DNA from 3 places in the Ramlibacter sp. MMS24-I3-19 genome. Region 1 is predicted to be linked to each of the others. Evidence: predicted binding sites of a transcription regulator. Region 1 holds the regulator's gene; each other region holds the start of a gene.
What was found. The regulator LexA, encoded in region 1, represses DNA repair genes until DNA is damaged. The targets are predictions, from matches to a motif close to ACTGTATNNNNATACAGT.
Positions count from the first base shown of each region.

Region 2: the regulator LexA is predicted to act here: its motif matches at 2,966-2,983, upstream of ACPWT1_RS12725 (DNA topoisomerase IV subunit B).
Region 3: the regulator LexA is predicted to act here: its motif matches at 2,891-2,908, upstream of imuA (translesion DNA synthesis-associated protein ImuA).

Region 1 is NZ_CP190017.1:3,152,779-3,157,702, reverse strand. It holds gene lpxK (tetraacyldisaccharide 4'-kinase) at 1-559, shown strand, start outside; gene ACPWT1_RS15760 (Trm112 family protein) at 540-746, shown strand; gene kdsB (3-deoxy-manno-octulosonate cytidylyltransferase) at 746-1,510, shown strand; gene adk (adenylate kinase) at 1,618-2,274, shown strand; gene ACPWT1_RS15745 (asparaginase) at 2,333-3,274, opposite strand; gene lexA (transcriptional repressor LexA) at 3,343-4,017, shown strand; gene ACPWT1_RS15735 (hypothetical protein) at 4,132-4,443, shown strand; gene ACPWT1_RS15730 (DUF1993 domain-containing protein) at 4,451-4,924, opposite strand, start outside.
Region 2 is NZ_CP190017.1:2,528,064-2,532,987, forward strand. It holds gene dapA (4-hydroxy-tetrahydrodipicolinate synthase) at 1-87, opposite strand, end outside; gene ACPWT1_RS12700 (class I SAM-dependent methyltransferase) at 119-664, opposite strand; gene ACPWT1_RS12705 (hypothetical protein) at 661-990, opposite strand; partial or broken gene ACPWT1_RS12710 (SDR family NAD(P)-dependent oxidoreductase) at 1,218-1,478, opposite strand; gene ACPWT1_RS12715 (hypothetical protein) at 1,521-1,652, opposite strand; partial or broken gene ACPWT1_RS12720 (MFS transporter) at 1,649-2,859, opposite strand; gene ACPWT1_RS12725 (DNA topoisomerase IV subunit B) at 3,018-4,924, shown strand, end outside.
Region 3 is NZ_CP190017.1:2,714,025-2,718,948, reverse strand. It holds gene ACPWT1_RS13615 (error-prone DNA polymerase) at 1-851, opposite strand, end outside; gene ACPWT1_RS13610 (Y-family DNA polymerase) at 844-2,169, opposite strand; gene imuA (translesion DNA synthesis-associated protein ImuA) at 2,138-2,857, opposite strand; gene ACPWT1_RS13600 (ABC transporter ATP-binding protein) at 2,976-4,826, shown strand; gene ACPWT1_RS13595 (DNA-3-methyladenine glycosylase) at 4,819-4,924, shown strand, end outside.

The DNA of each region.
Region 1 (4,924 bases):
CAGCGACGACGGGCTGCAGCACCATGCGCTCGCGCGCGACGTGGAGATCGTGGTCTTCGATGATCGTGGCGTCGGCAATGGCTGGCTGCTTCCGTCCGGTCCACTGCGCGAGCCCTGGCCGCGCCCGGCGGACCTTGTCATCCGCACCGAGTGCACCCCGGACATTGGAGGCTTCGTCATCAAGCGGCATCTGGCCACGGAGGCAGCACGGGGCGACGGCGCGCGCCTCACTCTCAGGACGTTGGCAGGCCAGCGTTGCGCCGCCGTCGCCGGAATCGCCCGGCCAGAGGCGTTCTTCGAGATGCTCCGCCGCGAGGGCATCGCGCTTGCCGCGACGATTGCACTCCCTGACCACCATGATTATTCGGCCCCGCTGCCGCCGATGCCCGCGGGCCTCCCGCTCCTCTGCACGGAGAAGGATGCCGCCAAGCTGTGGAAGTCGCATCCGGAGGCCTGGGCCGTTCCGCTTTCCGTCGAGATCGAGGCCGGCTTCTTCGAAAGCCTCGATGCGCTGCTGACGGCAAAGCTATCATCGCCGCATGGATCCCAAGCTGCTTGAGCTGCTCGTGTGCCCCGTCACCAAGGGCCACCTGGACTACGACCGCAGCCGCCAGGAACTCATCTCCCGCAGCGCGCGCCTCGCGTACCCCGTCCGCGACGGCATCCCGGTGCTGCTCGAGGAGGAAGCGCGGACGCTCAGCGACGACGAACTCGAGCGCCTCCCCGCACGAACGCCGCTGGTCTAGTGGGATTCACCGTCCTCATCCCTGCCCGGCTCGCATCGACACGACTGCCGGACAAGCCGCTCGCCGACATCGCGGGCCGTCCCATGGTCGTTCGGGTGGCAGAACGTGCTCGCCTCTCCGCCGCCGAGCGCGTGGTCGTGGCTGCAGACGATCCTTCGATCCTGGACGCGTGCCGCGCGCACGGCGTCGATGCGGTGATGACCGCGTCGGACCATCCTTCCGGCACCGATCGCCTTGCCGAGGCGAGCAGCCTGCTCGGTCTGTCCGACACGGAGGTGGTGGTGAATGTCCAGGGGGACGAGCCGCTGATCGCGCCCAGCCTCATTGACCAGGTCGCAGCCCTGCTCGAGCGACGAGACGATGCCGCGATGGGCACCGCTGCCCACCCTATCGGCGAAGTGCCAGAGTTCACCAACCCGAACGTGGTCAAGGTGGTGACGGACGCGGCCGGGCTCGCTCTGACCTTCAGCCGCGCACCGCTGCCCTGGTGGCGCGATGGGTTCGCGCACGGCATTCATGCGCTCCCGGATCCCGCGCCGCTGCGGCACATCGGCATCTACAGCTACCGCTGCGGATTCCTGCGCCACTTCCCGACTCTTGCACAGGCGCCGCTCGAACGCATCGAGGCGCTGGAGCAGATGCGCGCCCTCTGGTACGGCTATCGCATCGCCGTGCACGTCGCCCTCAGCGCGCCGGCGCCGGGAGTCGATACACCGGAAGACCTGGAGCGCGTGCGCCAGCTGTTCGCCAGCGGCAACACGTAAGGTCCGGCAAGAGCTGCGTGCTATCCTCAAGCGCATAAGCGCGACGGCCGGCGCGAGATGACGCGGGCCCGCAGCGCCCCCGCATCGAAAACCATCCCGAGGACACCATGAGATTGATCTTGCTGGGCGCGCCAGGCGCGGGCAAAGGAACGCAGGCCACCTTCATTTGCCAGAAGTACGGCATCCCGCAGATCTCCACCGGTGACATGCTCCGTGCCGCGGTCAAGGCCGGCACGCCCCTGGGCGTCGCGGCAAAGAAGGTGATGGATTCGGGCGGCCTGGTCAGCGACGAGATCATCATCGGGCTGGTCAAGGAGCGGCTCACGCAACCCGATTGCGCGCGCGGCTTCCTCTTCGACGGCTTTCCCCGCACTATTCCGCAGGCCGACGCGATGAAGAACGCGGGCGTGAAGCTCGATTACGTTCTGGAAATCGACGTTCCGTTCGAGGCGATCGTCGAACGCATGAGCGGCCGCCGCTCGCATGTGGCCTCCGGACGCACGTACCACGTGAAATTCAATCCACCCAAGGTCCCCGGTATCGACGACGTCACCGGCGAGCCGCTCATCCAGCGCGAGGACGACAAGGAAGCGACTGTGATGAAGCGGCTGGAGGTCTACGCCTCCCAGACACGCCCCTTGGTCGACTACTACGCCGGCTGGGCCAAGTCCGACCCGGCCAATGCGCCGAAATACCGCGCGATCAGCGGGATGGGCACCGTCGAGGAAATCACCGCGCGCGCGCTGCAGGCGCTCGCGAGCTGATCGATCGCGGCTTCGCACGCACGGACGGGCCGTACCGGCGCGACTAGCGACTGGTCCGTCATCTCGCGAGCGATCGCAGCTGGAGCTCGATCCGCGCCTGCACGGGCGTGAGAGTTGTCTTGGGCAGCGGATCCGCGTCGCGGCCGACCACCTCCCCCTCGGCGCAGCGGGTGGTGCGCAGAACCTGAACGCCTTGCTTCATCGCGGCCACCAGCGCGCTTTCCAGCGCCGCATGGACGCTGCCATTGCCGGTGCCAGCCACCACCAGGCCCTGCACGCCGTCACGCACCAGCGCTTCCACGGCGCGTCCACTCGCGCCGGAGTGGCTCAGGACGATCTCGACGTGCGGCCACTCGTGCCGGGTGTCCAGCGCCTCCACGGGCAGGGCCACCTCGCCCTGCGCCGGCCAGTCGCGCAGCTGGCGCAGACGTCCATCTTCGACATGCCCCAGCACGCCCGCATCCCCCGACGAGAAGGCATCGAGCCGGTACGGATGCACCTTGCGGACATCGACACCCGCGTGAACGCGACCTGCGCAAACGGCGACGACGCCTCGCGCTCCCGCGGTGCGCACCACGGCGATCGCATCCGCGATGTTCTGCGGACCATCGGCCGACAGCGCGGTGGCCGGGCGCATCGCGCATGTCAGCACGAGCGGCTTGGCCGGCGCAAGGACCCGATGCAGGAAGTAAGCCGTCTCCTCCAGAGTGTCCGTTCCATGGGTCACCACCACGCCTGTGACCTGGGGCTGCGCCAGCCAATGCTGGCAGCGTCGGGCCAGCGGCAGCCACACGGCGGGGCCCATGTCCTTGCTGTCGACTTGCGCCACTTGCTCCGCGACGAGTGACACGTGCGCCAGCGCTGGGATACCGGTCAGCAGCTGCTGCACGGGAACCTGGCCCGCCTTGTAGCCGACGTGGTCGGCAGCCGAGCTCGCAGAGCCTGCGATCGTTCCACCTGTTCCGAGCACGACGACGCGTTCTTCTTCTTCCACTTGCACTTTCTCACGAGCTGGTTAAAAATACAGCCACTGGATGGACAACCAGCATCCATCCAAGGAGCCCTCGCATGATCGAATCGCCCAAGCTCACGGCGCGCCAGCAGCAGATTCTGGACCTGATCCAGGCCGCAATTGCGCGCACAGGTGCACCACCTACGCGCGCCGAGATCGCGTCTGAACTGGGATTCAAGTCGGCCAACGCCGCCGAGGAGCACCTGCAGGCCCTGGCGCGCAAGGGCGTCATCGAGCTGGTCAGCGGCACCTCGCGCGGCATTCGCCTCAAGGGCGACGCGCTGCGATCCATTCACGAGTCGCGCTTCAAGCAGTTTTCGCTGCCACTTCCCAGCCTGTCGCAACTCGCCCTGCCCCTGGTCGGGCGCGTCGCTGCCGGCTCTCCCATCCTGGCGCAGGAACACGTCGACCAGACCTACTACGTCGAGAGCAGCCTGTTCCAGCGCAAGCCCGACTACCTGCTCAAGGTGCGCGGCATGTCGATGCGCGACGCCGGCATCATGGACGGCGACCTGCTCGCCGTGCAGGCCACCAAGGACGCCAAGAATGGCCAGATCGTCGTCGCCCGGCTCGGCGACGAGGTCACGGTCAAGCGCTTCCGGCGCAACAAGCACCTGATCGAGCTGCATGCGGAAAACCCCGACTACCCCACCATCGTGGTGGAGCCCGGTGAGCCTTTCGAGATCGAAGGACTGGCCGTCGGCCTGATCCGCAACACGATGCTCATGTGACGTCACCGGAGGTGCAGGTGGCGGGCGTCTGGCGCAGCATGCGGCAGCACCCTGCACCGTCCGGCTTCATTGAATCTCGCCTGTGTTCCAAGCAAGGTTCCAGGAGGAAAAGACATGGGATGGATGTGCACTCTTGCCGGCCTGTTGCGGCCGCTTCGCGCACTCTGGCAAACCGTCGGCCGGCATGTATCTCGCGCGCCCGAGGCCGACGCTTCGGCCCGGCGCACCGGGCTGAATACCGCAGCGGGCCATGGCCATGTGGCATGGCCGTCGGTGCGCCACGACAGTCGCACCTTGCGGGTCCTGCGCATCGTCGACGCGGGGCACGCCTCCAGTACAGCCGGCCGCATGGTCATCTCGGGCCGCATGGCAGACGTCTGCGCTGAACTCGACCGGCTGGCCGCGCTGGAAGCCGCGGCAGCCTAGCCAGCAGTCAGCGGGCGGCGCCCGCCAGGTAATCGGCCTTGCCGAGCTCCACGCTGTTGTGACGCAGGATGGCGTAGGCCATGCTCACATGGAAGAAGAAATTGGGCAGCGCCCAGTGCTTCAGGTAAGCCTCGGCCGTCATGGTCCGGGTGGCTTCGCGTCCCACGGGGAACGTGATTTCCCTGGTCTCGTTGCCATCCAGCTTCTCGGCCGGCACCGTCTCCAGCCAGGCCAGCGTCTTGGCGATCCGTGCCTTCAATTCCTCGAAGGTCTGCTCGGTGTCCTCGAACTTGGGCGCCTCGATGCCAGCCATGCGGGCTACGCCGTTTTTGGCGGCATCGCAGGCGATCTGGATCTGCCGCGTGAACGGCAGCATGTCCGGCGCTAGGCGGTACGAGGTCAGCACGGCGGGGTCGAACTTGCGGGCCTGCGCATGGGCCACGGCCTTGTCGAGGATGTGGCTCAGATTGCCAAGCATGGT
Region 2 (4,924 bases), 620 kb from region 1:
CAGCCGGCGCAGCGCGGGATAGTCCACGCTGCCGTCGTCGTGCATCGGCGTGGCCAGGGCCACGATGCTGCCTGTGATGGGGGTCATGCCGGTGTGCTCGCGAAAGGGCGGATTCTACCTAGAGCGTGTAGCGAGCCCTTCCGTTCCCGGAAGGCGCGCGGATGGCCGCGATGCGCTGCACGTACCGCTCGGGCGCGTCGAGGAATCCGTCCTCGTACGCCACCACGCGCAGGCCGGCGCACAGGGTCAGCAGTTCGCCGTGGCGCAGCAGGAAATCGGGCCGCGAGGGTTTGCCGACCGTCTCGTTGCCCTCGGCAAAGGTCTCGTACAGCAGCACGCCGCCTTCGGCCACGCTGGCCAGCAGCTGGGCGAAGAGCGGCCGCCACAGGTAGTTGGTGACGACGAGGCCGGCGAAGGCCTCGCCAGCGAGGGGCCACGGCCCGTTCTCGATGTCCGCCGTGATGGCCCGGCCGAGCGGCTGCACTGCCGCCGCGGCTTCCGGATCGCGGTCGATGCCAGTCACCGGATGCCCGCGCTGCGCGAACCACCGCATGTGCCGACCGTGCCCGCACGCCACGTCCAGCACCTGGCCGCCGGCCGGCACCAGGTGCGACCAGCGCCGCACCCAGTCCGAAGGCTCCTGCGTGCCGTGCGGAGCTGTCATGGCGTGCGCGGCGCGGTGGACATCACGGCCAGCGCCATGTCGTCGACCTTGCCGGGTGCGATGAGCTTGAGGAAGCGGCCCAGCTTGCCGCGGGTGGTCATCACCACGTCGCGCCGCCGCTCGTCCAGGCCGTCCAGGATCAGCCGCGCGCATTCCTCCACCGGCATCGCGTCGTCCTCGTTCAGCGCCGGTGCGTTGCCGGGCCGTCCCTGCGCATTCCAGCGGTGGTGCTTGATGCCGGTGGCCACCACGCCGGGATAGGCGACGGTAACGGCCACGCCCGAGGGCTTGAGCTCGGCGCGCAGGGCTTCGAAGGGTGCACGCATGCCGCCCTGCCCCACCTGAAGGCGGTGCGCGGCCAGATCGCGTCGCCGTGTCCTCGCTGGCCGGCCTGGTGGGCCTGCCCGGCCGCACGGCATACAGCGCGACCAAGTTCGCCATGGGCGGCTTCCAGACGGCGCCCCAGAGGTTGACCGCCATGAGGGTCCTGGTACCAGTGCAGGTCCTCGGCCGTCACGTCCTCGAAGAGGGCATGCGCGGACACGCCGGCGTTGTTGACGAGGCAATCCAGCCCGCCGAACTGGTGGACGGCCGTGTCGACCAGTTCGCGGCAGTCCGCCTCACGCGCGACGTCGGTGGGCACCGCCAGGGCGGCCGCGCCCTGCGCCTCGCACTGCGCGGCGACATCGACCAGCTTGTCCCGGCTGCGGGCCGCCAGCACCAGCGCCGCGTTGCCACGATGGCGCCTCGCGATCTGGCGCGCCAGTTCGGCACCGATGCCGTCGGATGCACCGGTGATCACGTAGATCTTCATTGCTGTTTCTCTCCTCGCGCGACCGGACCCGGCGCGGCTCGCTCAGCGGAAGCAGGCCCAGAACTGGTCGGCGAGCATGACCATCACGCCCGGTCGCGTGTAGAGGGCAAACACTGCCGCGAGCACGCCGGCGACGGCGATCCAGCCAACCAGCCTGCCGGTCCGCGGGCTCATGCTGGCTGGGGTGCGTGGCGCGCGATCGGCGCCTCGCGCACGGGCAGGTTCACGAGGGCGGCGAACACGCCCAGCGCGATGGCGATGTACCAGACGATGTCGTAGCTGCCGGTGCGGTCGTACAGCAAGCCGCCCAGCCACACGCCAATGAACGAGCCGATCTGGTGGCTGAAGAAGACGAAGCCGCCCAGCATCGACAGGTGGGCCACGCCGAAGATCTGCGCGACGGTGGCATTGGTCGGCGGCACCGTCGACAGCCACAGCAGGCCCATCACGCCGGCGAACACGTACACCGACAGCGGCGAGAGCGGTGCCCACAGGAAGACGGCGATCGCCAGCGCGCGGGCGATGTAGATGAAGGCGAGGATCTTGCGCTTGGCCAGCTTCTGGCCCAGCGTGCCGGCGATGTAGGTGCCGAACACGTTGAACAGGCCGATCAGCGCCAGCGCGTAGCTGGCCACCTGCGGGGACAGGCCCTTGTCCTTCAGGTAGCTGGGCATGTGCACGCCGATGAACACCACCTGGAAGCCGCAGACGAAGTAGCCCGCCATCAGCAGCTGGAAGCTGGGGTACTTGAAGGCCTCGCGCAGCGCCTGGGCGATGGTCTGCTCGCGCCGAGGTGGCGGCCGGCGGCGAAGCCCGGCTCGCGCAGCCCGGCGGCCAGCGGCATGACCAGCAGCACGGCGCCCGCGAGTGCCAGCAGCGCCTGCTGCCAGCCGACCCCGGAGATCAGGAAGCCTTCGACCGGCACCATCAGGAACTGGCCGAAGGAACCGGCGGCCGCCGCCACGCCCATCGCCCATGACCGCTTCGCCGGATCGATCTGCCGGCCGATCACGCCGTAGACCACCGCGTAGGTGGTGCCCGCCTGCGCGGCGCCGATCAGAACGCCCGCCGTCAGCGAGAACAGCGGCGCGTTCGGCGACAGCGCCATGCCCGCAAGACCCAGCGCGTACAGCAGCGCGCCGACCACCAGCACCCGGAACGCGCCGAAGCGATCGGCCAGCATGCCGGCGAAGATGCCGAAGAAGCCCCAGGCCAGGTTCTGGATCGCGAGCGCGAAGGCGAAGGTCTCGCGCGTCCAGCCCTGGGCCTGCGTGATCGGCTGCAGCCACAGGCCGAAGCCGTGGCGGATGCCCATGGACAGGGTGACGATGGCGGCGCCGCAGGCAAGGACCTGGCGCATCGAGAGGCGGGCGGGCTGCATGCCGGCGACTGTAGCGAAAGGCCGTGGCGGGCTTCCGACGATCCGCGCGCGTCCCCATGAGAAATAAGTCCGGCATTCATGAGGTCCTGGCATCAATGCCCGCTGAACTGGATGTCCGTCCAGTGGCTGCCGGGGCCCGCCACTACAATCCGCCTCCCATGGCAACCCGACCCTCCACCGAGTACTCCGAAGGCTCGATCCGCGTGCTCAAGGGCCTCGAGCCCGTCAAGCAGCGGCCGGGCATGTACACGCGCACCGACAACCCGCTGCACATCCTGCAGGAGGTGCTGGACAACGCCGCGGACGAGGCGCTCGCCGGCCACGGAAAGCGCATCAAGGTCACGCTGCACGGGGACGGTTCCACCAGCATCGAGGACGACGGCCGCGGCATCCCGTTCGGCCTGCACCCCGAGGAGAAGGCGCCCGTCATCGAGCTGGTGTTCACGCGCCTGCACGCCGGCGGCAAGTTCGACAAGGGCAAGGGCGGCGCCTACAGCTTCTCCGGCGGCCTGCACGGCGTGGGCGTGTCCGTCACCAACGCGCTGGCCAAGCGGATGGAAGTCACCACGCATCGCGAGGGCCAGGTGGCCACGCTGGTGTTCTCCGGCGGCGACGTCACTGAGCCGCTCAGGATCCGCAAGGCCGCCGAGGGCGATCGGCGCTCGGGAACCACCGTGCGCGTGTGGCCCGACCCGAAGTACTTCGAGTCCAGCCAGCTGCCGATGACCGAGCTGGCGCACCTGCTGCGCAGCAAGGCCGTGCTGATGCCCGGCGTCACGGTGTCGCTGGTCAACGAGAAGAGCAAGGAAACGCAGAGCTGGCAGTACAAGGGCGGCCTGCGCGACTACCTGCTGCAGACGCTCACCGCCGACCCGGTGATCCCGATGTTCGAGGGCGAGGGCTTCGCCGAGACGAGCGAGACGTTCGCCGAAGGCGAAGGCGCCGCGTGGTGCGTCGCCTTCACGGAGGACGGCGCGCCGGTGCGCGAGAGCTACGTCAACCTGATTCCCACCAGCGCCGGTGGCACCCACGACAGCGGCCTGCGCGACGGGCTGTTCAACGCGGTCAAGAGCTTCATCGAGCTGCATTCGCTGCTGCCCAAAGGCGTGAAGCTGCTGCCCGAGGACGTGTTCGCCCGTGCCTCGTACGTGCTCTCGGCGAAGGTGCTGGACCCGCAGTTCCAGGGCCAGATCAAGGAGCGGCTGAACTCGCGCGACGCGGTGCGGCTGGTTTCCAGCTTCGTGCGTCCGGCGCTGGAGCTGTGGCTGAACCAGCACGTCGAGTACGGCAAGAAGCTGGCCGAGCTGGCCATCAAGGCGGCCCAGACGCGGCAGAAGGCCGGCCAGAAGGTCGAGAAGCGCAAGGGCTCCGGCGTCGCCGTGCTGCCCGGCAAGCTCACCGATTGCGAGAGCCGCGACACCAGCCACAACGAGGTGTTCCTGGTCGAGGGCGACTCGGCCGGCGGCAGCGCCAAGATGGGCCGCGACAAGGAATGCCAGGCCATCCTGCCCTTGCGCGGCAAGGTGCTGAACACCTGGGAGGTCGAGCGCGATCGCCTGTTCGCCAACACCGAGATCCACGACATCGCGGTGGCCATCGGTGTCGATCCGCACGGGCCGAACGACGAAGTGGATCTCTCGGGCCTGCGCTACGGCAAGGTGTGCATCCTCTCCGATGCCGACGTCGACGGCTCGCACATCCAGGTGCTGCTGCTGACGCTGTTCTTCCGCCACTTCCCCAAGCTGATCGAGACCGGTCATGTCTACGTGGCGCGGCCGCCGCTGTTCCGCGTCGACACGCCGGCGCGCGGCAAGAAGCCGGCCGGCAAGCAGTACGCGCTGGACGAGGGAGAGCTCACCCACATCCTCGACAAGCTGCGCAAGGAAGGCGTCAAGGACAACGCCTGGAGCATCAGCCGCTTCAAGGGCCTGGGCGAGATGAGCGCCGAGCAGCTCTGGGAGACCACGCTGAACCCCGACACGCGCCGCCTGCTGCCCGTGCAGCTGGGCAAGTTCGACTTCACCGGCACCGAGAGCCTGATCACCAAGCTGATGGGCAAGGGCGA
Region 3 (4,924 bases), 440 kb from region 1:
GGATAGGCCTCGGCCAGTCGCATGCGCGGCCGCAGGTGGCGCTCGGCATTTCCTTGCAGTGCCAGCCCGCAGTCCTGCACGGGCTGCCCCAGGCGGATCGCGGTGACCACGTCCTGCAGCGGCTTGCGCGAGCGCGCGTGCATGTGCACGTCGCCCGTGGCCACCAGGGGCACGCCGCTCGCGGCCTCCACGTCCTGCAGGCGGGCCAGCCAGAGGTCGTCGTCGATGAGGTGCGGCAGGTTCACCGCCAGCCAGAGGTGGTCACCGTACAAGGCGTGCAAGGACTGCAGGCGGGCACACAAAGACATCGCATCCAGGTCCTGGCCCGGCACGCGCCTGGGCACGACCAGCACCTCGCAGCCTTGCAGCAGGCGCAGCTCGCTGCGCTCCCACGACACGACGTACGTGCCCTTCGGCGCCTTGGTGGTGCGTGCGGCGGTGATGAACTGGCACAGGCCTCCCCAGCCCTGCAGGTCTCGCGCGATGGCCACCAGGCGCACGTCGCCGAAGTCGAACTCGGACCCGTACAGCAGGCGGAAGTCGCGCTTGCGTTTCTGGTCCGGGAAGGCAGCCTCCAGGCCGTCGATGAAGGCCATGTAGTCGCGCAGTCCCGACCAGGCCCGCACCACGCCAGCCACCGAGCATTCGTCGGTGATCGCCAGTGCCTCGTAGCCCAGGTCGTAGGCACGGCGCGCGAGCTCCTGGGGATGCGAGGCGCCGCGCTGGAAGCTGAAGTTCGACAGGCAGTGCAGCTCGGCATACGCGGGCAGGCGATCCGGCCCTTCGCCCAGCACCGGCGGCAGCCGCTCCTCGTCCAGCAGCGGCTTGGGCTTGAAGGTGACGTCAGGCATACAGCCCCTGCAGGTACCAGGCGAACTCGCCATGCCCGGCCAGTTCACGTGCCAGCGACGCGGGCCGCTCGCGGTAGATCCACAGCAGCCCGGCTTGCGCGCTGCGGGCGATGAAGTAGTCGCGCAGCGTGGGGCCCTGGCTGTCCCACCATGCGGTCTCGAGCCGGTACAGGCGCGCCAGTCGCCGCAAGGGACCCCCGAAGCACGGCGTCTCGCCTTGCATCTTCAGGCGCAAGGGTTGGGGAAGCACCCAGCTGGGATAGAGGGCGTCGGGGGCCTGTGCGGGCTGGGACTCTGGAGCGCGGGCCTTCGACAGGCTCGAGCCGAACGGCTCTCCCCTCGCCGGCATCCACGCCTGCTTGCACTCGGGCCGGTGATCGCCATTCGGCACCGGCACCACCACGTTGTCCTCGCCCAGCCGCACCGACAAACGCTCGACCAGCTGGTGCAGCCGCTCGCCTTCGGTGCGCTCCTGCGGCAACAGGCTGGTGGTCATGCCGGCCCAGGGCACCGTCTCCAGCGAACGCAGGCGCAGGTGATTGGCGGGCGCAGACAGCTTCGCGCGTCCCAGGTGCTCGCCAACGAGGCGGCGCAGGTGCGCCATCTCCTGCGTAGGTTGCGCGGTGCGCACCTGCAGCTGCTCCTTCGGCGGCAAGGCCACGCCATCGAGGCGACGCAGGTCCAGCGTCCATTCGAGCTCGAGCGCCAGCACGCCACGGTTGCGCGCCTGCAGCCACAGCTGCAGCCTTGAGAGCAGGCGCTCGGCCGCGAGCATCAGGTCCGGCGCGCTGGTCGCCAAAGCCACCAGTTCCGCGTTCAGGTCGAATTCCTCGGGCAGCACTTCCCACGGATAGCTCTCCGGCTGCTCACCGAAGGCAGCATCCACCGCTTCGACCAGCGCGGCGCCAAAGCGCCGCGAGACACCGGCACGCGGCAACGCACGCAACTGGCCCCAGGTACAGGTGCCGGTCCGCTCGAGCACCGCGGCATGCGGGATGGCGGCGGTGAGCAGGTCGAGCGGCAGCGCCTCCGGCAAGGGCCTGGGCGCATCGAGGCCACGCAACTTGCATCGCAGGAGTGCCAGCGCGACCAGCGAGGTGGGCCCCACGGCCCACTGCACCGGCCCGAGATCATCGCGCCCGGATTGCAGCAGCGCCTTCAGCAGCGCCTTGCGCCCCCCGAAGAGGCGCAAGCTGCCGGACACCTCCAGCACGATGGCTTCCTCGACGCGCGCCACGCGGGGCGTGAAGCGCAGCGACCACCAGAGCCAGGGCTGGAGATCGTCGTCAGGGGGCGGCGACAAGGCGATCCAGAACATGCGATCTCCTTTCTTCGGCCGGCGCGGTGACCGGCACTGGGGTCTTGCGTCGGCTGGCCAGCAGCGCGCGCAGCCGGGCCGGGTGCGGGGACAGGTGCAGCGTGTGGTCCAGGGGCGGTCCCTTGCGCTTGAGCACCTGCACCTGCAGGTCGTCGCCGCCCTCCAGCAGCAGCCGCAACGGTGACGGACTGGCCTGCGTGCGCACCTGCGCGGGCCGGAACACGAACAGCAGCTTGCCGTGTTGCCGCGCCGCCAGCTGCAATCGGCGCAGGTCGGGCGACTTGCAGTGCGGCAGCCAGGCGAGCAGCGCGGCCACGTCGGCGCAACGCAGCGACTGCTCGGCCGACCACAGGCGTGCCGCGGCCGCATCGACACGGATCCACAGGAGACGCTCGGCCGGCAGGCCTTGCGCGGCCAACGCGGGGGTGAACGGTGGCAGCGGCGCGCCGACCAGCACGATCGGGCCCGGCTTGGTCGCGACCCACTGCGCCAGGGCCGGCAGCAGCAGTTGCCATGCATGCAGCTCGGGACGGTGCTGCAGCACCTCGACCATGCTGCCCACGGGCCAGCCACCTCCCGGCAGTTGCGCATCGAGCAGCGCATGCCCGCTGGGCACGACCGCCTCCTCGCGGGCGAGGTCGGTGACGCGCCAGACATGCGGGATGGCCAGGTCTGCGGGGGGCGGCATGGAAAGGAAAGGGAACTGCGGGAGCGCTGCGGTACTGTTGATTTATACAGTAAACTGCCGGTGCGGTCTGCAGGTGGCGACGACACCGCACCCGCTCCCTGTGGCATCCTTCCGCCCCTTGTTCCGCCGCTTCGAAACCCTCCTTCCTCCTTATCCGCAACCCGAACCGGCCCTGCCGCCCAAGGGCTTCTTCGCGTTCGTCTGGGCCTGCACCGACGGCGTGCGCGGGTACATCGGCTGGCTCGCGCTGCTCAGCGCCTCGGTCTCGGTGTTCGAGGCGGTGCTGTTCTGGATGCTGGGCCAGATCGTCAACTGGATCGGCCGTGCCCAGCCCGCATCGCTGTGGACCGACCATGGCCCGACGCTGTGGCTGCTGTCCGCGATCCTGGTGGGCAGCATCGTCATCGTCGCGCTGCAGACCATCGTCAAGCACCAGACGCTGGCGATCAACTTCCCGCTGCGGCTGCGCTGGAACTTCCATCGGCTGATGCTGGGCCAGAGCATGGCCTTCTACGCCGACGAGTTCGCCGGCCGCATCACCACCAAGGTGATGCAGACCGCGCTGGCCGTGCGCGAGATGGCCTTCGTCACCACCGAGGTGATCATCGGCATCGGGGTCTATTTCCTCACCATCCTCGGCCTGGCCGCCGGGTTCGACCTGCGGCTCACGCTGCCCTTCCTGGCCTGGCTGGTGTTCTATGGCCTCTCCGTCTGGTACTTCGTGCCGCGCCTCGGACGCGTCGGCAAGGCCCAGGCCGATGCACGCGCGATGCTCACCGGCCGCATCACCGACGCGTACACCAACATCTCGACGGTCAAGCTGTTCTCGCACAGCCAGCGCGAGGCCGGCTTCGCGCGCGCCGCGATGGAGGACTTCCAGAACATCGGCTACCAGCAGATGCGCCTGGTGAGCACCTTCGAGATCGTCAACCACGCGCTGGTGGTCGGGCTGATCCTGGGCGCCACCGGCTACTCGCTGTGGCTGTGGTCGCTGGGCCAGGTCGGGCCCGGCGCCGTGGCGGCAGTCACCGCGATGGCGCTGCGCATCAACGGCATGTCGCACTGGATCATGTGGGAGATGGCCTCGCTGTTCGAGAACATCGGCACGGTGCAGGACGGCATGGGCACGCTCACCAAGCTGCGCGCCGTGGTCGACCAACCCGATGCCAAGCCGCTCGCCGTCACCCGCGGCGAGGTGGTGTTCGACCACATCCGCTTCGGCTATGGCAAGGCGATCCCGGTGATCGACGACTTCACGCTGCGCGTGAAACCGGGCGAGAAGATCGGGCTGATCGGCCGCTCCGGTGCCGGCAAGTCGACGCTGGTGAACCTGCTGCTGCGCTTCCACGACCTGGACGGCGGCCGCATCCTCATCGACGGCCAGGACATCGCGCACGTCACGCAGGACAGCCTGCGGATGCACATCGGCATGGTGACGCAGGACACCTCGCTGCTGCACCGCTCGGTGCGCGACAACATCGCCTATGGCAGCCCCGGCACATCGGAAGCCGAGCTGCGCGCCGCGGCACGTCGCGCGCAGGCCGACGCGTTCATCGAGTCTCTGGCCGACCTGCACGGCCGCAGGGGCTACGACGCCCACGTGGGCGAGCGCGGCGTCAAGCTCTCGGGCGGACAGCGCCAGCGCATCGCCATCGCGCGCGTGATGCTCAAGGACGCGCCCATCCTGCTGCTGGACGAAGCCACCAGCGCGCTCGACTCGGAAGTGGAAGCCGCCATCCAGGCGAGCCTGGACGAGCTGATGGAAGGCAAGACCGTGATCGCCATCGCGCACCGGCTGTCCACCATCGCGGCGATGGACCGCCTCGTCGTGATGGACCAGGGCCGCATCGTCGAGGAAGGCAGCCATCGCAGCCTGCTCGCGCAGGGCGGGCTCTATGCGAAGCTGTGGTCGCACCAGAGCGGCGGCTTCCTCGGCGAGACGGTCGAGGACGAGACCGCGGATGTCTAGGCCCCTCGTTGCCGCCGACTTCGATCACGACTCGCACGTCGTCGCCCGCGCGCTGATTGGCGCCACGCTGCTGGTCGACGGCGTCGGCGGCCTGATCG